Regions from separate parts of the Robertmurraya sp. GLU-23 genome, predicted to be linked through region 2. Evidence: riboswitches for the same ligand, from Rfam matches in the RefSeq annotation. Region 2 holds a riboswitch; the other holds the start of a gene.
What was found. A riboswitch is a leader RNA that binds a small molecule or an ion and turns the genes downstream of it on or off. The one in region 2 is predicted to bind cyclic di-GMP.

Region 1: linked by a shared signal. The riboswitch ahead of ACVBAX_RS07900 (type II secretion system protein) and the one ahead of ACVBAX_RS14250 (amidase) in region 2 are both predicted to bind cyclic di-GMP.

Annotation. Positions count from the first base shown of each region.
Region 1 is NZ_JBRKCV010000003.1:80,625-91,818, forward strand. Features, by position in the region: gene ACVBAX_RS07865 (PTS lactose/cellobiose transporter subunit IIA) at 1-60, shown strand, start outside; gene ACVBAX_RS07870 (sensor histidine kinase) at 149-1,444, opposite strand; gene ACVBAX_RS07875 (response regulator transcription factor) at 1,437-2,120, opposite strand; gene ACVBAX_RS07880 (carbohydrate-binding domain-containing protein) at 2,287-4,317, shown strand; gene ade (adenine deaminase) at 4,357-6,087, opposite strand; gene ACVBAX_RS07890 (deaminase) at 6,116-6,586, opposite strand; gene ACVBAX_RS07895 (hypothetical protein) at 6,998-7,519, opposite strand; cyclic di-GMP riboswitch class II at 7,894-7,977, shown strand; gene ACVBAX_RS07900 (type II secretion system protein) at 8,074-8,445, shown strand; gene ACVBAX_RS07905 (prepilin peptidase) at 8,531-9,283, shown strand; gene ACVBAX_RS07910 (type IV pilus modification PilV family protein) at 9,297-9,701, shown strand; gene ACVBAX_RS07915 (prepilin-type N-terminal cleavage/methylation domain-containing protein) at 9,691-10,095, shown strand; gene ACVBAX_RS07920 (hypothetical protein) at 10,115-11,179, shown strand.
Region 2 is NZ_JBRKCV010000008.1:70,554-81,747, reverse strand. Features, by position in the region: gene ACVBAX_RS14290 (AraC family transcriptional regulator N-terminal domain-containing protein) at 1-669, shown strand, start outside; gene ACVBAX_RS14285 (HPr family phosphocarrier protein) at 801-1,079, opposite strand; gene ACVBAX_RS14280 (NAD(P)-dependent alcohol dehydrogenase) at 1,196-2,236, opposite strand; gene ACVBAX_RS14275 (MerR family transcriptional regulator) at 2,557-2,955, shown strand; gene ACVBAX_RS14270 (diguanylate cyclase) at 3,156-4,340, shown strand; gene ACVBAX_RS14265 (flavin monoamine oxidase family protein) at 4,427-5,755, opposite strand; gene ACVBAX_RS14260 (DEAD/DEAH box helicase) at 5,956-7,392, shown strand; gene ACVBAX_RS14255 (YhfC family intramembrane metalloprotease) at 7,515-8,285, shown strand; cyclic di-GMP riboswitch class I at 8,333-8,422, shown strand; gene ACVBAX_RS14250 (amidase) at 8,466-9,335, shown strand; gene ACVBAX_RS14245 (LysR family transcriptional regulator) at 9,452-10,351, shown strand; gene aroQ (type II 3-dehydroquinate dehydratase) at 10,461-10,919, shown strand.

The sequences.
Region 1 (11,194 bases), on a different contig from region 2:
TTAGCAACTGAATTTGTTGAATTATACGAAACAATAAAGTTAGAAAAGGTATCTGGCTAATGAAAAAAAATCAATATTACTAATAAAGGTGTGGATGAGAAAAATCCATGCTTTTATTTTGTGTAAAAAAAGAGCCACGTTTGTGACCCTATCTAGGTAGTCTTACTTTAAAGGTAGTTCCTTTGTTTTTATTCTGGCTTGCCTTTATCGTTCCATCATGCTGCTTCACAATCCAGTGAGCAATAGATAACCCTAGACCAACTCCACCTGTTTCTCTAGAACGGGCTTTATCTTCGCGATAGAAACGATCAAAAATGTATTTCATATTCTCTTCCTTGATCCCGATTCCTGTATCACTCACTTCAAAAATAATTTTGTGGTCTTCTTCATACGTTTTTACGCCAATGCTATCATTTTCACCGGTATATTTTAACGCATTATCAAGCAATATGACGAGCAACTGGTGTAGGCGGACTTCGTCTGCTTCCATTTTCATGTCGCAATTCAACTGAAGCCATAAATGCTTGTCCTGTGACTCCGCAATTTCGATATAAGGGGCACATACGTTTTTCACAAATGTGTCGACATGAATCGTTTGCTTCACCAGCTGTGTCTCAGCAGAATCAGCACGAGCTAGGGTTAATAAATCAGAAGTAAGCTTCGATAGTCTTCTAGTTTCAGATAAGCTTAGCGCAATATTTTCAAATTTGTTCGCTATTTTCTCTTGAGGGGAAGTTAACAAAAGTTCAAGTTTATTTTGAATAATCGTCAAAGGTGTTCGTAATTCATGTGAGGCATTCTCGACAAATTCGGCTTGTTTTTTCCAAGAAAGAATAATCGGTTGCATCATTTTTTTCGATAAAATATAACTTGCTGAAATAGATAGGACGATAAAGACGATAGAAAAAATAATGATTAGCTTTTGGAAGTTATTGATGATTGTTTCTTCCGCGTCGGTATTGATCATTAATTGTACATATGCTACTTCATCATTCTCGTTTGTATCTTCAAATAGCAAATATCTAAAGTGGTATTGATCGTCTATAGTTATATTGGTTACCGTATCAAGATTGTTTTTGTCTAGAGTAAAGTCTTGTAAATAACTTTCGTAAAATAATGATCCAATTTGATCTCCCTCAATGATTTCACCATCTTTATTCCAATTTAAGATAAAGATACGTGGATTCTTGATTGCCCTTTGGTCGTTATTCGGAGGAGTACGATCGATACTATCTAAAGGTCGGTCTCCATTAGTTATATCTGAGAATTCACTCATATGTTTCTCTTTTACCATTAAAAGTTCTTCGTCTGTTTTTTTAAATAACGTTCCTTGAACTTGGCTAAAAATAATAATTCCAAAAATCGTAAAAATAATCGTAAAAGCAATAAGGTTAAAAATCATGAACTTGAGCTGTTGGCTACGGAAGATTTTCTCCTTAAACATTTCCTTCACCTTCTGAAAGCATATAGCCTAATCCTCGAAAGGTTTTGATATATTGATCATAATCGTATTTTTTTAAGTTTTTGCGTAGGTTGCTTGCATACACTTCCACAACTGTTGTTGATGTATCAGACTCAAATCCCCAAATTCGGTCAAAAATTTGTTCTTTGGTTAGGATCGTATTTTTATTGTTGATTAAGTACTCGAGTAAATCAAACTGCTTGCCATTTAGTTTAATCACTTCCTCACCAATTGACGCTGTTTTATTTTTCAAGTGTAAATGTAAGTCCTTAAAGGAAAGGATATTTTCTTTAAATGACCCCACAGAACGTCGAACCATAGCTTCTAAACGTAATAGAAGCTCCTCGCGATGGAAGGGTTTGACTAAATAATCGTCTGCACCCACCTTAAATCCTTTAATCTTATCATCTATGCCGTCTTTTGCTGTCAGGATAATAACAGGCGTTGTAATATTCTTCTTTCGGAGTTCCTCTAGTACCTCGTAACCATTCATATGAGGCATCATAATGTCTAAAATGATCACATCAAAAATATTTTGTTCTGCTAAATACAATCCTTCTTCTCCATCAAATGCTTGTTCAACTTGAAACAAATCATTTGTCGTTTCTTTGATCGATTCCGATAGGACTTTATCATCTTCTATAATTAATAGATTCAATATTCTTCGCCTCCTTGTATGAACTGTTTTTGCTTGAATGAATTAAGTTCGATTATAGGGGCTAATTCGAGAAATGCAAATTATTTATTGAATATAAATTTTTTTAAGGTTTTGTTAAGGTTGGGCAAACATAATAGGCTTATCAAATAGAAAAGGAGCCAAGTTGATGAAACGAAAATATAAATTTACGAAGTTAATTGCACCTTTATTGTGCACCACATTATTATTTGCCTGCAGCAATACGGAAGAGGAGTCTAGTTCAGAAACAAGTACTGCTACAGAGGTTAATATAGAGAGTTTAAGCACACTAGCAGACAGCGACATACAATCTGTTGTAAGTGGACTTGTAAGTTATAGTGATGATGATCTTTATACAGACTGGGAATATGAAGAGGTAACAAGTATCCAGTTGAATGGATCAACAGCAACCTATGAAGGATCAGGTGGTGTAGTTGTTTCAGGAAGTACCGTTACGATTAAAACAGGGGGCGTATATGTTCTTAGTGGAACATTAGACGATGGTCAAATTGTTGTAGATGCAGAAGATAAGAATACCGTTCGAATCGTATTAAATGGAGTAGATATTACTAGCAGCTCTTCAGCCCCTATATATGTGAAGAATGCAGAGAAGACAGTTATCTCTATGCCGGAAGGAACGGAAAATACAATAACAGATGGATCACAATATGTGTACGATGATGCAGAAGCAGAAGAACCAAACTCAGCCATTTTTAGTAAAGGCAATTTAACGATTAATGGGGAAGGAAAACTTGTGGTTGAAGCGAACTTTAACAACGGAATTACAGGAAAAGATGATCTGAAAATCACGGGTGGAAATATTGAAATTACCGCTAAGGATGATGCGATTGTTGGACGAGACCTGCTGGCTATTAAGAACGGAACGTTTACGATCACAGCAGGTGGTGACGGCATGAAAACGACCAATGATGAGGATGCTGAAAAAGGAAATCTAGTCATTGAAGCTGGAACATATTCGATTTCAGCAGAAAATGACGGAATTCAAGCCCAAACCTCTCTGTATACATTAGGTGGAGACTATACCATTACAACTGGTGGAGGAAGCCCTGAGACGGTTGCGGCTAATGAAAATGCAATGGGTGGAAGAGGCCAAAGTGAATCAACTACTACAACAACAACGACAGAAACAAGCAGCTCAAAAGGGTTAAAAGCAACAGCTGAACTGGCCATCGCTGGTGGAACATTTGACATTGATTCTCTTGACGACGCCGTTCATAGTAATGGTAACGTCCTTATTGAAAGTGGGGAATTAGCGATTGCGACCGGAGATGATGGCATCCATGCGGACTCTTCAGTCTTAACGAAAGGTGGAAATATCACCATTACTAAGAGTTACGAAGGAATCGAAGGTGGAGTCATTGCGATTGCAGATGGAAACATCGATGTAACGGCAAGTGATGATGGACTCAATGTTGGTGGTGGAGTCGATGGGTCAGGAATGGACATGGAGAGCAGTGCATCTTCTGATATGATGCTTCAAATCAGTGGTGGTTATGTGTCTGTTAATTCACAAGGTGATGGACTTGACTCGAATGGAAACTTTGTTATGACTGGAGGAACGGCGGTCGTAAGTGGCCCAACCAACTCTGGAAATGGTTCATTAGATTATAATGGGACCTTCGAAATCTCTGGAGGATTATTAATCGCAGCTGGCAGCTCCGGAATGGTCCAAGCAAGCTCTGATACGTCTGAGCAAAATGGCATTCTTATGACATACCCAGCAACTCAAAGTGCAGGGACATTAATACACTTAGAAGATAGTGAAGGAAATACAATAGCTACATTTGCACCAGAAAAAGAATATTCTTCTGTATATATCAGCTCGTCTGATTTAGAAAAGGACTCTAGTTACACATTATATTCTGGAGGAAAATCAACAGGTACAGAAACGAATGGTTTATACACGGATGGAGAATATAGTGGTGGCACGAAGGTGGTCGAGTTCACCATTTCTGATGTCGTAACCTGGCTGAATGAATCAGGAGTGACAGAAGCCCAAAGCGGTATGGGTGGAATGGGAGGCCGTGGTGGTGGCGGCGGAATGAGAGGCGATGGAGGAACACCGCCTGAAGGCATGGAACGACCAGATAGAGGGACAACACCTGGCACGGATTCTAGCACGACCGACCAAAGCACAACAACGGGTGATAGTTTATAAGAACGAGTAAAAGGTAGAAGGGATTTCCTTCTACCTTCTTTAACATGGAATATGTTTTTGATTTTTTACATCATACAGTCCTTGAGCGGTTAGCTTAATTTCTGGGATGACTGGTAGAGATAAGAAGGATACCGTTAAGAACGGGTTGAAGCCTTCGCCTACGCCAATTTCCTCTAGTGCAAAGGTCAGCTTATTTAAACCAGCATACACGTCTTCATATGTGCCCATTGAAAGAAGACCAGCAATGGGGAGGTGAAGAGAGGCTAATACTTCTCCATCTTTCACAACGACAAGTCCGCCCTGCATTTCCTTTATTTTTTGAGCAGCAAATAAGATATCAGAGTCGCTTGTTCCAGCGACCACTAAATTATGTGAGTCATGAGCAACAGTAGACGCAATCGCTCCATTTTTCAATCCTAACCCTTTGACGATTCCTACGCCAATTTCATTCGTATAATGATGCCTTTCAATAACAACTAGCTTGCATTGATCTTTTTCTAACGAAGATTCAAAACAACCCGTTTCGTTTACGGTCACTTCTTCAATGAGATGATTGGTTACGAGGCTATTTTTATTGATTTCTATAATATTGGCTTTGTTTTCAGCAATAGGAAGATGTAATGCCTCTTCGGTAAAATCATGAAAACAAACGGTGTTTACATATTCAGAGGAGATATCTGCTTGCTCATTTTCTGGGAAATAAATTAATTGCCCATGTTCAACGATAAGATTTCCATCTTTAAATACATGGGAGATGCTTACAGATTCCAGATCATCTAGCAGTAAAAAGTCCGCGTCATATCCTGGTGCAATTGCTCCTTTTTCCTGTAACCCAAAGCACTCAGCTGTATTAATGGTAGCTAACTGAATAGCCGTAAGGGGGTCGAGTCCTTCTGAGATGGCTAATCGAACATTGTAATCAATGCTTCCTTCATGAAGGATATCATCAAGATGTTTGTCGTCTGTAACAAATAGACAGCGTCTAGCATTTCTTTCATTAACGACAGGAAGCAGCTTCTTTAAATCTCTAGCAACGGTACCTTCTCGAATCATAAGGTACATCCCGCGGCGCAAACGAGCCGTCGCATCTTCGGCCGTAGTACACTCATGATCGGTACGTACACCAGAAGTCATAAAGACATTAATGTCCATATCACTTAGACCAGCGGCATGACCATCAATTTTTGCGTTTAACCGCTTTGCTTCATATAGCTTATTTAACATCGACTCTTCCGCATGTTTCACAGCTGGAAAATTCATAACCTCTGCTAAACCGAGCACTCTTGGATGGGAAAACAATGGCGACAGATCCTCAATCTCAAGTGTGGCACCCGCTAACTCAAAGCTAGTGGCAGGTACGCAGGAAGGAAGCATAAAGTAAAAATTAAAGGGGAGATTTTCTGAAGTATCAAGTAAAAGCTGAATGCCTTTTACACCTAGTACATTGGCGATTTCATGAGGATCGGCAATAATAGTGGTCACTCCTCGTAGCAGCTCAACCTTCGCAAATTCCTTTGGAGACACCATAGATGATTCAATATGAACATGACCATCAAGAAAAGCAGGGCATACATATCGCCCGCTTGCATCAAATTCCTTTTTACCAGAATAATTCCCTACTCCAACAAAGGCACCATCTGTAATAGCAACGTCACCTTCATAGATTTCACCGGTAAATACATCAATAATTTTGCCATTTTTTATGACAAGGTCAGCCTCCATTTTCCCTGAGGCTGCTTCAATACGTTGTTTTAGTCTGTTTTTGTCCATACTCTCCTCCTAGAGTGTCTATAAGAGACTAGTATTCTGTTTTGTCAGATGATACTTCCCACATTTTAAACGGTAGATTGTACTGCTCAACCGTAATTTGATTCATCATAATCGTTCTGTTTTCAATTGGCAAGCTAATTTCTTCATAAATAAAGTGGTCATCAAAGCCAATTTGAGCCGCTTCCTCTTTCGTACAAGCATAATAAACTGCCTTTGGTCTCGCCCAATAAATCGCTCCGATGCACATCGGACATGGCTCACAGCTTGTATAAATCTCACAATCTGTTAATTGAAAGCTACCTAAATAGGAGCATGCCTCACGAATCGCTTGAACCTCAGCATGGGCAGTAGGGTCATTGCTGCTCGTGACCTCATTTTTTCCTTTTCCGATAATTTTCCCGTCTTTAATCACAATGGCCCCAAAAGGACCACCATGATTACTTAACACATTTTCACAAGCTAACTTAATCGCTTCATTCATAAAAAATACTTTTTCCAATAAAATCACCTTTTCCGATGTTGTGAATGTTTGAGTAAGGCTGTTTTCGTAAGGTAGTTGTTAAAATCTTAAAGCCGATTTTAACGTGAAAATAACTATTTTACGCTTAAGAATTTAGTTTGCAGGCTCTCTTCTTATTAAATTTATGCTATTTTCTGCGGGAACTTAGCACAATTATTACAATTTTGTTCCAAAAAGCAACAAAGTTTAAGAAAAGAGCCTTGAGTAAAAAACTAACCTTTGTAAAAAGGTTAGTTTTTTGGGGTTGGAGGGATAAAGAAGGTTTATATAATAGGTGGGTATATTTCTGTATTATATGTATGTTTGAATATTCTGTCTGTTATGTTGTAACATTTTTTAACAATAAAAAAGCTCTTACCTGGAAAAGGTAGGAGCAACTTGTCAGATTATTTACTTAGAACGTAGTCTCTTGATAGCTTTTACGAGTAAGGTGATATACCCAATCATGATCCCATAACCAATCAGAAGAATAAGCATAGGCACATATTCGGGAGTAGTCCCAGAATCGGTAGACATGCCAGCCAAGAACAAAGGCATGATTGGAAGCATGATGACACCTGGTCCCATTCCAAGTACCGGTAAGGCACCGATCCCAATGACTACCCATGGCCAAATGGGTTTTTTCTCTTGAGGAGTCGGATCTAGATTTGTTTCAATGACAGTGTATTTTGCTTTATATTCGTTATATTTCTTAATGGCTGTCCAAGCTCTCTTCATTCCCCATAGCAAAACAACAATCATGCAAACACCAATTGTAAAGAAAATGATAGAGATAGAAGTTACGATTTCTAGTTGTCTGATTTGCATAAAAAGTGTTAACAGTATACCGGGTAAAGAGAAAACGATAAAAAGGCCACCCAAAATAAGAACAACCCAAGCCCAAATAGGTTTTTGTTGGTATGGTTGAGACATATGTAATCCCCTTTTTAATAGAATAAGTGATATTTTCTTCCTATTATAATGGGTAAAAAGGGAAAAATGTTACTTTGTTTTATAAATATTGGAAAAATTTATTTGAGGTAGATTATGATATCTAATAGGTATAAGGAACTATTTAATGGTTGCTCCTGTTATTAATTGGAATTGCTATTTCTGAAAAATAAAGATGATAAATGAGGAAATTGAAGATACTACTCTATATGGGAAAATAGTATAGAAAATGGTGTTTTTAAAATAATGTTTAGCCAACATTTCCTAATAGTAAATTTACATAAAACCTCTTTTTTTTTCATTTTTTTTAGTGTAGACTACTAGTAAATAAGTAATGTTTATCACAGAGTCTTTTCATTAGATAAGGGCGCGAAGAAATATGACTTGTACGTGGGCACCTGAGTCATATCGAGCGATTGGTGCAACCGACCTTTACAACTACATTCCATAGAATGAGCTGTAAAGGTTTTTTTATTCCCAAATTTTAAGAAAAAGCTCTCGAAAAAACATAAAAATTAAAAGGGGGACCTTTCTTCATGTTAAAATCATTAAAGAAGAAAATGAAAGACCAAGCGGGTTTAACACTAATTGAACTACTTGTTGTTATTGTTATTTTGGGGATTATTGCTGCTGTGGCGGTGCCGATGGTTATGGGCAATAAGGATAAAGCAGAGATTAATACTAATAAGCAGACTTTATCTATTTTAAAGGATGCAGTTAACAGATATGAAGTAGAAGTGGGAAGCGTACCAGCTGACGTAGGTGCACTTGTAGCAGGCAAATATCTAGATTCTGCACCAACATGTGCTGAAGATACAACAAAGTTTTTCACAGTTACTAACGGAGCTATAAGTTCATCTTGTAATGGTGTTTCAACACCATCTTCTGATGATTCAGACGAAGATTAATAGCTAATATTAGCTGTCGCAACATAAAAAATGCGGCAGTTTTATTTTTATGAAATGGAAACCTCGATGAAAGGGGCTGAAGTAATTGCTTATAGTTGATCTATTCATTATTATTATATCCCTCGTATTGGGTAGCTTCTTTAATGTAGTAGCAATCCGTCTCCTAAAAAAAGAATCCATCTCCTACCCACCATCCCACTGTACCTCCTGTAATCACAGGTTAGGTTTCTTTGACTTATTTCCTCTATTTAGTTACCTATTCTTAAAAGGTCGTTGTCGTTATTGTAAAGAAAGGATCTCTCCTTTATACCCATTAGGAGAGGGAATGACTGCAATCATATTTTTTATTGTTTACAAAGAAATAGGGCTTACTTCAGAACTACTACCTGCAATCCTATTATCAACGTTATTAATTCTTTCTGTACTAACAGACATTCGTGAAAAGTTAATTTTAGACGTGATTACTCTACCAAGTATTGTAGTTCTAGTAATTGTACGTTTCTTTATCGGAGAAGAACCATTTTTAACTTACTTACTAGGCAGTGTAGTTGGTTTCGGTTTGCTCTTGTTGCTTGCTGTTGTTAGCAAAGGCGGCATGGGTGGCGGTGACATTAAGCTGTATGCAGCTATTGGAGTGGTACTCGGCCCAGCACTAACTGTAATGAGCTTGGTTTTAGCCTCATTTGTAGGAGCCGTTGTTGGAGTACTATTAATCGCACTAAAAGTTGTTAAACGAAAAGAACCGATTGCCTTTGGGCCTTCGATTATGATTGGAACATTAGTGGCATACCTGTACGGAGAGGATATTTGGACCTGGTACAGCTTACTACTCCTATAAGGGGAAGATAAAAATGAACAACGAAAAGGGAGTCACATTAATTGAATTATTGATCTCTGTCGTCATTGCTGGAATGGCTATTATCCCTCTGCTGTTAATTATGACAGGCAGTTTTACTAGAACAACTGAACAGGGAAGGGATACACAGCTAATATATTTTGGCCAACAAGTAATGGAAGAAATCCGACAAAACGGCTTCACTGGTTCAACGCAAAATTATGACTGTTCCACTACGCAAGGCTGTAATATGCCTGGAACTCTCGGGGACCTGATAGACGCAACAGTTAAAGTGGTTGGGCAGGAATATACTCAAGAGAATATAACTCAAAGCTATAGTGAAATCCAAGTAATTGTAACTTCTGAAATAGATTCTAATGACCAAATCGAACTTTTTACGGTGGTGAGAAATGGTGAATAACCAAAAAGGTGTAACATTGATTGAATTATTAATTGTTATTCTTATTATGGTTAGTGTATCTGGACTTGTTTTCGCTCTATTTAGTTATGGGATAAAAATGGAAAGTGCAGTATCAAAGGAAAATGAATTGCAACGGGAAGCTAGATTTATAATGGAAACCATCTCTAATGCTGTTAGAGATGGGGAAGATGTTCGCAGTAAGATTTCATTTTCAAATAATGAATTAAAACTGGAATCAAATCTCTTATCGAATAACGTTAAGCAATTTGACTTTATGCCAGATGTAGAAAACGCAAGCCAATTCAAAGTAACCTTAGTTTTAGAAAAAGATAAACAAGAGTATAAAATATCTACTAAGGTAACCTCTAATGGAGAAGAAAGAGTAAGGTATTAGCTTTTTAGGGAGGAACTTTATGTTTGATAATTTGAGGAGGAACCAATCTGGAGCTGCACTAATGATTGTTCTAATCTTGGTTGTAATTGTCAGTATAGTTGGAACCTCTATGTTAGCAACCACTACTTATGGATTAAAAAATATAGTGAAAACAACTAAGGAGCAAGAAGAGTTTTACCGTGCTGAAGGAGCAATTGAAATAGTGTTAAATGAAATGGCTAATTATCAAGGTAAGGAAGGAAATGGCCCTTTAGCATACCTTCAAGAAAAGAGTAATGTAGCTAACTATTCAATTGGTGAAAAGAACGTTGAAGTTAGTTTAAGTACTAATATTGATCCTGATAATGTGAAATCCGGGGATACTATTGAGTTAACTTTAGGAGCTAAGTATACGAATGAACAAGAATCACAACTTAGTAGGGTAGTGAAAGTAGATATTACTGTGGATAATAAGATGGATTCTCCCTTTAAACAACCATATAACTTTGTAGATGATGATGATCTTAACTATAAATACGATAAAGATTCAGAACACCAAATAAAGATACCGATGCAAGAAACAGAACTAAAAATATATGAAGATGTATTAATCGATTATGGTGTCGTCTGGCCAGAAACTGATAAGAAAGGTAACAAAACAAGTTATTCAATAGAAGAAATGAAAGAAATAATAGAGGATCAGTCCGATCCAAGTAAAACCGAGACATTAATCTTCGATACTCTTGATATGAGTGGTAATAGTGACCCAACTATAACAATCCCAGAAAATAAAAGGGTTTTTATTAAAAATGTCATTCTTAGAGGTAGCGCAAATAAAGATCAGATAGTAATAAAAGGAGCTCTTATTGTAGATATATTGGATTTTAATGGTAATAGCATAATTAATGTACACAGTGGAATTGTTATTAATGAGGTGGCAGGACAGTCTAAAAGGTTTAAAGTTTATAGTGAACTAGATGAGGCAACGGGGATAAGTTGTGAGCTCATGAAAGTAACATGTGAGCGTCTTATTCTAGAAGAAGGTGGAAAAAGTCTCGCTTCTAGCATGAAAAAAGAAAGTATATCATTTTCTACCATACGATAATTCATCAACAGAAAG
Region 2 (11,194 bases):
GTGGCCTCTGTTGATTTGCCAGTAACAGGGCAAGTGATCAAAGCCTCAATGGAATCGCCCTATTTAGCGCTCAAACTTGAATTGACATCAACTGAAATTTTAGAAGTAATAAATGAAATCAATCTTCCATTTAATCAGGGAATGAACTCGAAGCGGGCGATGTTTGTTAGCGAAGTAGAACCATGTTTGTTGGATGCCGTACTAAGACTAGCAAATTTATTAGAAAATCCAAAGCACATTCCTGTCCTTGGTCGATTATTTAGAAAAGAAATTATCTATTGGATCTTACAAGGTCCACATGGAGAAGCATTAGAACAAATAGCATTAGAGGGTAGCAATGCCTCTAGAATACGAGAAGTGATCAACCATATTATCAAGAATTTTGAAGAACCCTTTCGAATCGAAGAGCTTGCCGAAATCGCAAATATGAGTGTGTCATCTCTACATCGACATTTTAAAGAAGTAACAGCTATGAGTCCGATTCAGTTCCAAAAACAATTGAGATTACAAGAAGCTAGGCGCATGTTATTGGCAGATCCAACAGATATAGCCGATGTTGCATTTAAGGTGGGCTATGAAAGCCAGTCGCAATTCAGTCGAGAATATTCCCGAATGTTTGGCCATTCACCTCGAGTAGATATAAGAAGAATGAGAGAAAACTATGCTTAAAATGAATAGACTAATAGTGGGCTATGCTTGAGTAAAAGGTATAGCCTATTTTTATACAAGAAATGGAAAATGCATGTAGAAAGTCAGCCTGTTATGATCGAAATCTGTCATTGTTATGGAAAAGGTACACGTCAATCATTGATCAATCCTTTTTTATTAAAATACTCCTTAATTGATTGTATGGCCCGTACCTCGTCACTTCCGATTGCCTTTATATATAATTTAGTACCTGGTTTAATTCCTAGAGACAAAATCTCCATTATTGACTTGGTTGAGTGTTTTAGATTAACAGTATCACCCTGATACTCAAGGGAAATATCGGATTTAAATTTATAAGCTAAACTTACTAACAGGGTTGCAGGTCGTGCAAATCCAGTGTTCTTTGTAATAATAAACTTTTTTTTAATCATTTTTTCACCTCTAAGGGTCGTTTCCGCAAGATTCTAAAGTAGGACGAGAAGAGGATGCCCAAAAGCTAGACTTTTTTGGACACCCTCACAATTACTATTAAAAATTAATCATGTTCTTATATAGTGCTGGTGTCAATCACGAATCGATACTTCACATCTGAGGCTAATACGCGTTCGTAGGCTTCATCAATTTTGTCCGCTGAAATCACTTCAATGCTAGGAACAATATTATGTTCTGCACAGAAGTCTAACATTTCCTGAGTCTCACGGATGCCTCCAATCATTGAACCTGCAAATGAACGGCGATGACCGATCAGAGAGAACACATTTACTGCCAATGGCTCTGCAGGTGCGCCAACATTTACTAAAGTACCATCCAGCGTTAACAGTGAGAGGTAAGCACTAATGTCAATTTTTGCACTTACCGTGTTAATGATCAGGTCAAAAGTTCCGGCAAGTTTATTAAATGTCTCAGGATCACTTGTGGCATAGTAGCTGTCGGCACCGAATTGCAAACCATCTTCCTTTTTACTCAAAGTTTGTGACAGAACGGTAACTTCTGCACCCATGGCGTGTGCAATCTTAACAGCCATATGACCAAGACCGCCCAGACCAACAACCGCTACTTTCTTATCCGGACCAGCACCCCAATGATTTAATGGTGAATATGTCGTAATACCTGCGCAAAGTAATGGTGCTGCAGCATCAAGCTCAATACCATCAGGAATTCTGACTACGAAATCCTCCGTTACCACTATGTGAGTAGAGTAGCCACCCTGAGTTGGCTCACCGTATTTATCAACACCAGCATAGGTAGGGACATTTCCTTTGAGACAGTATTGTTCTTCTCCTTTACGGCAGTTCTCACATTCACCACAGGAATCCACCATACATCCGACCCCTACTCGGTCACCGACCTTGTACTTTGTGACCTCAGCTCCTATTTCTGTGACCATTCCCGCAATCTCGTGTCCAGGTACGAGTGGATAGTTCACTGGACCCCATTCTCCATGTGCCGTATGGATATCAGAATGGCATATTCCTGCATATTTAATTTCTATTAGAACATCATGTAAATCAAGATCGCGTCGTTTAATTTCAGCTGCTCGAAACGGTTTGTCTGGACCGTCGACAGCTCTTGCTTTAGCAATTACCATTAATAAAACCTCCTAAAATTTATACTTTTCAAGAGAATATGTTGTTTAGGTAAACTGAATCATTAAGGTTCAATTTTTTCTATCCCACCTTTTATCTCTTGCAAAATCATGTTAATCCCTAGAGTTAACTCTAGGTCAAGTAATTAAATGATTTTTTTTTAAAAAAGCTCTCTTTGGCCATACATGTTTCAAACTATCTATCAATCTAGTTTATTTTTACTTTCCTCTAAAACTTTGACATTCAGCAAATACGGTGATAAACTCCCTCGTAACACTAGAGTTAACTCGAGGTCTATATCATTTAGAAAGGGAGTTAAATGTTGAAGACTTATTCTATTAGCGAAGTTGCAAAAGAATTGAATGTTACAGTATATACCTTGCGCTACTACGACAAAGAGGGGCTTATGCCTTTTGTAGAAAGGACAGCCAACGGAATACGTTTGTTTAAAGAATCCGATATTGAAGCTTTAAAAATAATTGAATGTCTAAAATCCACCGGAATGCCTATTAAGGAGATTAAGAACTTCATTGAATGGTGTTCTGATGGGGACTCCACGTTGCAACAAAGATATGATATGTTTTTGGAAAGAAAGGCTTGTGTAGAAGCACAGATGGAAGAATTGAAAAAAACAATGAAACTCATTGAGCATAAATGTTTGTATTACAAGACGGCTTTGAATGCCGGAACGGAAGAGATTCATACTAGATTATTAATTTAGGCAGCTTGTAAGGTCTGAACTCGGTATTGTACCGGGCTCAGGCCTTTGGTTATGGTCTTAGTGTCCACCCGACGCGGACAAAAAAGGCAAATGTGTCCACGAGGGGTGTCAGACACCACAAAGTGTAGTAGTATATAACGGTATATAACGGTATATTATTTGTTCAGGTGCGTGATACATAAATGGGCTATTCTCTTGATATGAAAACAATTTTTGTTATTTTGGTTACGGGTCATGTTTTTACTGTGTTTTTAATTAGTGCTTATTGGCGCGACCATCGAACAGATAAGACGGTTACTACTTTTTTCTTGGCCAAATGTGTTCAGGCCCTTGCCTGGACATTATTAACCTTATGGGGTGGCATTTCGGATGTGTTCACCATCTCGGTTGCCAACACTTTACTGTTTTTAGGGACTTCGTTTGAAATGATAGCGATTCTAAAACTGTTGAACGTGTATACAAAACGGATAAAAATAACGTATTTGATTATGACCTTCATAAACATATTTGCTTTTCATTTAGCTATTCTATTTTTCAACTTAGAGAGCAACCGAATTGCCGTTGCTTCATTTGGTACCGCTATGCTTATGATTCTACCTGTCTATCATTTAGTATATAAGCGAGAATCCTCGCGATTAAGAAAGATATTAGGTTTATTTTACTTGTTTTTAGCTTTGGCCTTGTGTGGTAGAGGGATCGTTACCCTAATGTCCGCTTATACATGGAGCTTTTTTACACCAGGATTTTTTCAAACACTTTCTTTCATAGGTCTTTATCTTGTGATGCTGATCGGAAACACAGGATTTATCCTCATATTAAAAGAACAAGCGGATCAAGAGCTTATTCGATTAGCCAGTTATGATGACTTAACAGGAGCGTTGAATCGAAGAGTATTTTTCTCAGAAGCAAACAAGTGTTTAATGGCATGTTCTAAGAATAAGAAACCCATATCTCTTATTTTGTTTGATATTGATTATTTTAAAAAGATTAATGATAAATATGGACATGATGTTGGTGATCATGTGCTGCGTGAATTGAGTAAGAAGATTCGGGAGTATATCAGCAAAGGGCATTATTTTAGCCGTTTTGGTGGCGACGAATTTGCGATTCTTCTACCAGAAACAGATGAGAAGCAATCCATGAAGTTAGCATCAGAAATTTGTAAAGGGATAGAGAAGGAGATTTTGACGGAATGGGAGCTTTCATACACGGTTAGTATGGGTATAATAACTATTATCCCTACCGTAGAGACAGAACTAGAAACGATGTATATTGCCTGTGATAAAGCTCTCTATGAAGCAAAAAGAAATGGAAGAAATGGTGTCAGTCGAGGCTTTTTATCTACAGAAGGGTTTGAAGATGAGAGGCTAAGTCAAATAAACTAATCAAAATATAGAAAAGGGGGATGTTTGTCCACCCCACGCGGACAAAAAGGGCAAAAGTGTCCACGAAGGGTGACAGACACCCATTTTTATTTTAGGGTTTCTTTTGCGGCGCGTTCTCCTGATTCAATGGCACCCTCCATGTAAAGGCGCCATTCATTAGCTGTTTCCGTCCCCGCCCAATGAATAGGTCCAACCGGGTCCGATAAGGCAGCCCCATATTCAGAGATCACGCCGGTTGCAAAATGGGCAGCATAGCCTCCTCTTGCCCAAGGATCTTCTGCCCAATCTTTCTCATACACACTGATAGGCTCAAGGGCCTTGCTTCCGAATAAATGGGCAATACAAGCTATAATCTCTTTCCTGCGTGCTTCTTTTGTCAATCGACCCAAACTTCTTGCGTATTTTCCCCCGATCAATGCAGTTAGAACACCATGAGGCTGGTCTGGTGTGGTGCTATCCATCGTAGCTCGAATCGGTCCGCAATCGTAGTAAGAGCTGCCAGATAATCCATCTTCTCTCCAAAATGGGGTGTTATATATGATGACTGATTTTATGATCGATCCTTGCCCAACCCGCTGACAAAGCTGTTCGCGAAGTGCAGGCAGTGGGGGATTGTATTGTATTTTTGCGCTGAAAGCAGGAGGGATGGCAACGATGACTTTTTTGCTAGTCCAACACTCGGAATCAGTGTGGACGGTTGCAGCACTGTTTCTCCACTCAATTTTTCTTACAGGTTGATTGAAGTAAATTTGATCCTGCATAATTGTAGCCATTCTTAGTGGTAAGGTTTGCGCCCCACTCGTTATCCACATATCTTCAGCAGTCAAAATCTGATCCATTCCACCGGCGGATTGGATGAACCAAAGGATGTCTAAGAAGGAAAATTCGCTAAGCTCAAGGGAGGAAAGTTCTTCACAGAAAATACGGAAGAATGCTTTTCCGTATGTTGAGAACATTTGTCTTTCAATCCAGCTGTCCATAGTTAGCGCATCATATTCTCTCATTAAAGAGGAATGTAATAATCCTTCTTTCTGAATAAGCTTCGTTAATTGATGGATCTTCTTTCGAGTTAGAAATAAATCTAGCATTCCTTGTGGTGAAACAGGTGGGGAAGTTTTTGAACTAAGCATGCGCTTGTTATGTAAATCATATATGGTTTTTCCCTGTTTGTATGAAGGGATGGTCTTTATATTGAAAAATTTCAATAAGGACTGTATACGAGGCTGGAATGGAGAAACCCACTGGGCACCAAGATCAATCGTAGAATCTTGATGGCTAATCGTTAATACACGACCTCCAACACGATTTTGAGCTTCTAAAATAGCAAAGCTTTTTCCGTGCTTCCTTAACTCCCATCCAGCAGCAAGACCGGATAGTCCAGCTCCAACAATTACTACATCTACATGATTTAGCACGATGAGTGCCTCCCGTAAAAGATTTAGCTGCTGAAAATAAATATAGGCATCGTGAAAGTATTTTCCCTCTGTTCTTAAAGAAACATGTACATTTTACTCATTATGTGGTCAAATGAATGTACTTTACATGTTGTTTTCATAAAAAGAATAAGTTCGGTAAAATGTAGTATTGTAAAGAAATTTTGAAAAGAGGCTGTTTTATGGATTTTACAGATTTCACCTTAAGTGAAGAAATATTGAGTACTTTAGCGAGCCTACAATATCAACATCCAACTGAAGTCCAAAGAAAAATTATTCCTCTTGTCTTAGAGGAGCGGGATGTGATCGTGAAGTCACGCACAGGAAGTGGAAAAACAGCATCCTTTGCCATTCCGATTTGTGAATTGATTGATTGGACAGAAAATAAACCGCAAGCTCTAGTACTCACCCCTACTCGGGAGTTAGCTGTACAGATAAAAGAAGATTTTATAAATATCGGCCGGTTAAAACGAATCAATGCAGTAGAAGTATACGGAAAACAATCCTTTATGTATCAAAAAACGAAACTTAAACAAAAGACTCATGTCGTTGTTGGGACACCAGGTCGACTGCTGGATCATATTCAAAAAGGCACTCTTCTACTCGATCAAGTTCGCTTCCTTGTAATAGACGAGGCTGACGAAATGCTAAACATGGGCTTTATCGAGCAAGTAGAGGCCATTATAGAAGAAATGCCAAAAAATCGAGTGACGATGCTCTTTTCAGCCACTCTTCCTGATGCGGTAAAAAAGCTCGCTCAAAACTATCTGCGCTCACCGTTGGAGGTTGAGATAGAACCTTCAAGCAATACAGATAACTTAATTGAACATTCCTTGTATTGGGCGGAGGAAGATGAAAAACTTCAATTATTGCAAAATGTAACGATTATCGAAAACCCGGATAGCTGCATCATTTTTTGCCGGACAAAGGACCGTGTGGATATGGTTGTCGATCATTTAACGAAGCTTGGGTATGATTGCGATAAAATACATGGTGGAATGATTCAGGAAGATCGTCTAGATGTGATGAGTGAATTCAAACGGGGAGAGTTCCGCTACCTGATCGCAACCGATGTGGCTGCCCGCGGGATTGATATTGAAAATATTTCCCTCGTGATTAACTTTGATATTCCATATGAAAAAGAGAGCTATGTCCATCGCACAGGAAGAACTGGCCGGGCGGGGATGAAAGGAAAGGCTACTACGTTTGTTACAGAAAGAGAAAAACGACTGTTAGACGAAATTGAGCAGCTCATTGGTTTTCATATTCCACAGAAGGAGAAACCTGCTTCGGGGCAAGTGGAGAGATCACGATCTGCCTTTGAAGAGAAGATTGGTTCAGAGCCGGAGATTAAGCAACTAAAAAGCGAGGAACTCAATAAGGATATCACCAAACTCTATTTTAATGGCGGCAAGAAAAAGAAGCTGCGGGCCGTAGATTTTGTCGGAACCATTTCTAAAATTGATGGTGTTTCTGCACAGGATATCGGAATTATCACGATTCTTGACACCGTCTCTTATGTAGAAATCTTGAATGGCAAAGGGGCACAGGTGTTGTCCGAAATGAAACATACAACGGTAAAAGGGAAACAATTAAAGGTTCATATAGCCAGAAGATAAGCACTTCTTAAAGAGGTGCTTTTTTAATTGGAAAAAAAGAACAAAACCCCATTGACAGAATATAACTCTTACTTTAATATTATCATTATCAATAATGATAATAAAAACAAGGGGGATTTACGATGATTAGCAATGCAACAATCTTAAGCATGGTCGCAGTTATTATTTTTTCTATTCTTCTATTTACTAGTGCCATTCTAATAACAAAAAAACAGGTAGGAATTTCACTCAAGCCGTTAATAATAGGTAGCATCGGGTTTGTTATTATCACTCAAGTATTAGAGAAACTTCTTCATGTTGCAGTCATAACCAATTTTCCAAACTATGCGGAACATCCATGGTTATTTGGATTATACGGCGGTTTTGCAGCAGGGATATTTGAGGAAGTAGGGCGCTATATCTTATTTATCTGGCTGTTGAAAAAATATCAGGATTACAAAGGTGGCCTGTCTTTCGGGGTAGGCTGGGGTGGCATTGAAGCCGTAGTTATTGCCCTTTCAACGGTTGTACCATTTCTTCTCTTTGCAACGATGATCAATGCAGGTACATTTGATGCCTCTATCGGAGCTAGTCTTCCGAGTGATCAAGCAGCTACCATTAAAGAAACATTATTAAATCAAGGAGTTTCTCACTACCTATGGGGAATACCAGAGCGTTTCTTTGCTCTCTTTATGCAAATCGCTTTCACTTTACTTGTTTTACTAGCTGTTATTAAAAAGAAGTTTCAATACGTACTGCTCGCAATTATCGCTCATGCGGCAATTGATTTTCCTTTAGCCTTCTACCAAACTGGATACATCAAAAGCTTATGGATTATTGAGTTGTACATTGCCTTCATCGGAGTTCTATCTTTCTTCATTATAAAAAGATTAAGAAAATTGCTGATTGGGTAAAAATACCTGAGACAAAAGTTGGTTTTAATAAAGTATAATAAAAGAAAAACTGTAAAAGGCAAACTTCTCCGAAAGGGAAGGACGCAAAGCCATGAGCCTAATCGCTTGATCTAGCGAATGGTTGTCAGGTTGCCAGGTCTCATTTTGTGAGCCTCGGCTGGCAGAATGGGGGAACTTGAAATGAAAAAGCTAGTAGTATCAATGATTGTTGTGTTGCTTTTTTCAATAGGAGGCTTTGGATCAAAAATGAGTGCTTCTACTGTAGATCGCTCCACCTGGCTATGGAATCCATGGGAAATTGTTAGTGATGAAGCGGGAACAATAAGCTTTCTCGAACAAAAGCAAATCAACAAAGTCTATGTACAAGTCGATCGTGATATCCCAATGAATGTGTACCGTAGCTTTACTACGAAGGCATCAGTAAAAGGGATAAAAGTATATGCTCTAGACGGAGCACCAAGCTGGGTAGCTCCAAAAGGATATCGAAATCAAGATGCGTTAATGAACTGGTTAAAAACCTATCAAGCTGGGTCAACCGCTTCTCAAAAATTTACGGGTATTCATTTAGATGTAGAGCCCTACTTATATAGCGGTTGGAATACGAATAGAGCAGCTACTGTAAAAAGTTATCAAGAACTGATAACAAAAGCGAATACTTCAGCTGCAGGATTAAAACTACCACTTGAAGCGGACCTGCCATTCTGGTTTGATGAAGTTTCTTATAATAATACGTATGGTAAAGGAAATCTAGCGGAGTGGGTCATTACAAAAACGAATAGTGTAACGATTATGGCCTATCGTGATACCGCCCCAGCTATCATTGAAATCGTCAAAAATGAAGTAGCCTTTGCTGGGAAACATAATAAGGCATTAGTCATCGGTGTAGAAACAGGTGCAACAGACGAAGGAGATATAATTTCCTTTTTTGAAGAAGGCGAAGCATATATGAACGAGCAGCTTGCTTCAGTTGCCTCTCATTACGGAACCACTCTTGGATACAAGGGAATTGCTATCCACCATGTAGGAAGCTGGAAAACCATGAAACCATAAAGAACGAAAGAAAGCACTTGTCAAAGAGTGCTTTTTTGTTCATATTCAGTCCTTTTTCTGGTCTAAAAAACATCATATACTTTGTTTAAAGCTTGGAAACAGGGAGGGCTCTGTTTATGAACCTGAAACATTTACAATATTTTCGTGTGCTAGCGAAAACACAGCATTATACAAAAGCAGCCGCTCAGCTATATATCACACAACCAAGTCTTAGCCAGGCAATCGGCGAGCTTGAAAAAGAATTAAGTATCAAGTTATTTGAAAAGGTTGGTCGAAATATTAAGCTGACCAAATACGGCCACTATTTTTTAACCTATGTGGAAAATGGATTAGAGGAGCTTGAAAAGGGTGAAAGGAATCTTCAAAAGCTCACCAATGCCAATACGGGTATCATTGACTTAGCATTCATTTTCTCCTTAGGAGCCGATTTTGTCCCATCGATTATTCAGTCTTTTATGGAAGAAAATGAGGGCGGACAAGTAACGTTTTCTTGTATTCAAGGAACCACACAGAATATCATCCAAGGCTTAAAGGAAGAAAATTATGACCTTGCTTTTTGTACGTATGCGGAACATGAACCAGAGATTGATTTTATTCCATTAATGAAGAGAGATATTGTACTCATCACTCATAAAGATCATCCGTTAGCATCCAAGGATTCCGTGGAATTAATGGATATTGCTGAGGAAAAATTCATTTGTTTTAACAAGAAAAGTCTATTTCGTCCCGTAATCGATCAATTATTTACGGATGCCGGAATCACTCCATATATATCTTGTGAAGTAGCAGAAGATACGGCATTGGTGGGCTTAGTGGCAGCCAAACAAGGAGTGGGAATCCTTCCGCGATCCTCCACCTTAGACCTGTTTGACATTAAAGTTCTACCTTTTCAGGAGCCGCTCCCAGAACAAATTATCTACATGGCGAGTGTAAAGAATCGTTACCTATCACCTGTAGTGGAAAAGTTTAAAAGTTATATTGAAAGAAATTCACTTAACTTATTTTTCATAGGGTAAGCCTATAGATCTCACCAAAAAACCGATTGGTATTTATGGATTGTCTGTTTTAAAATAGTCGTATAAACAAGTTTGTGAAATAATGAGCAAGAGAAAGAGGGAATCTATGATGAAAAAGGTACTTATGCTAAACGGTGTGAATCTTAATATGTTTGGAAAACGTAATCCGAAGGTGTATGGAACGATTACCCTAGATGAAATTAATGAAAGCATGAAAAAGTTAGCAGAAGAGTTAGATCTAGAACTTGAAACATTCCAAACGAACTGTGAGGGAGAGATGGTAGATCGCATTCATCAAGCCTATCGTGAAAAAGTCGATGCAGTGATTATTAATGCTGGTGCCTGGACCCACTATAGCTACGGAATTCGCGATGCTTTAGATATTTTAGAAGTACCGTTTATTGAGATTCATATGTCTAATATCCATGCAAGAGATGAATTTAGACATCGTTCTGTATTTGCAGAAATTGCTCAAGGTCAGATTAGCGGTTTTGGATGTGACAGTTACTTATTAGGGTTAAGAGCCGCAAAAACACTTATTGATGAAAAGCAATTACAAGAAGCTTAAAAAAGCTAGCAGGCCAATGACTAAAGGGTTCCGTTTTTTGGGTACTTTATTAATTAAAATCACAAGACAAGACGTATGAATTTGCATACGTCTTGTAGTAATTAACATGATTAAGTATTGTACAATTAAAACTGGTCGATAAAAAGCTGCGGATCCTCACATTTAGGTTAGGAGGGTCCGCACTTATCAGTTGAGGGATCAGGTTAAGCACCCGAGCTGAAAAATAGACGGAGAAATTCCGATTAATTAGTAATTGTTATTAAAAAAAGCTTAAA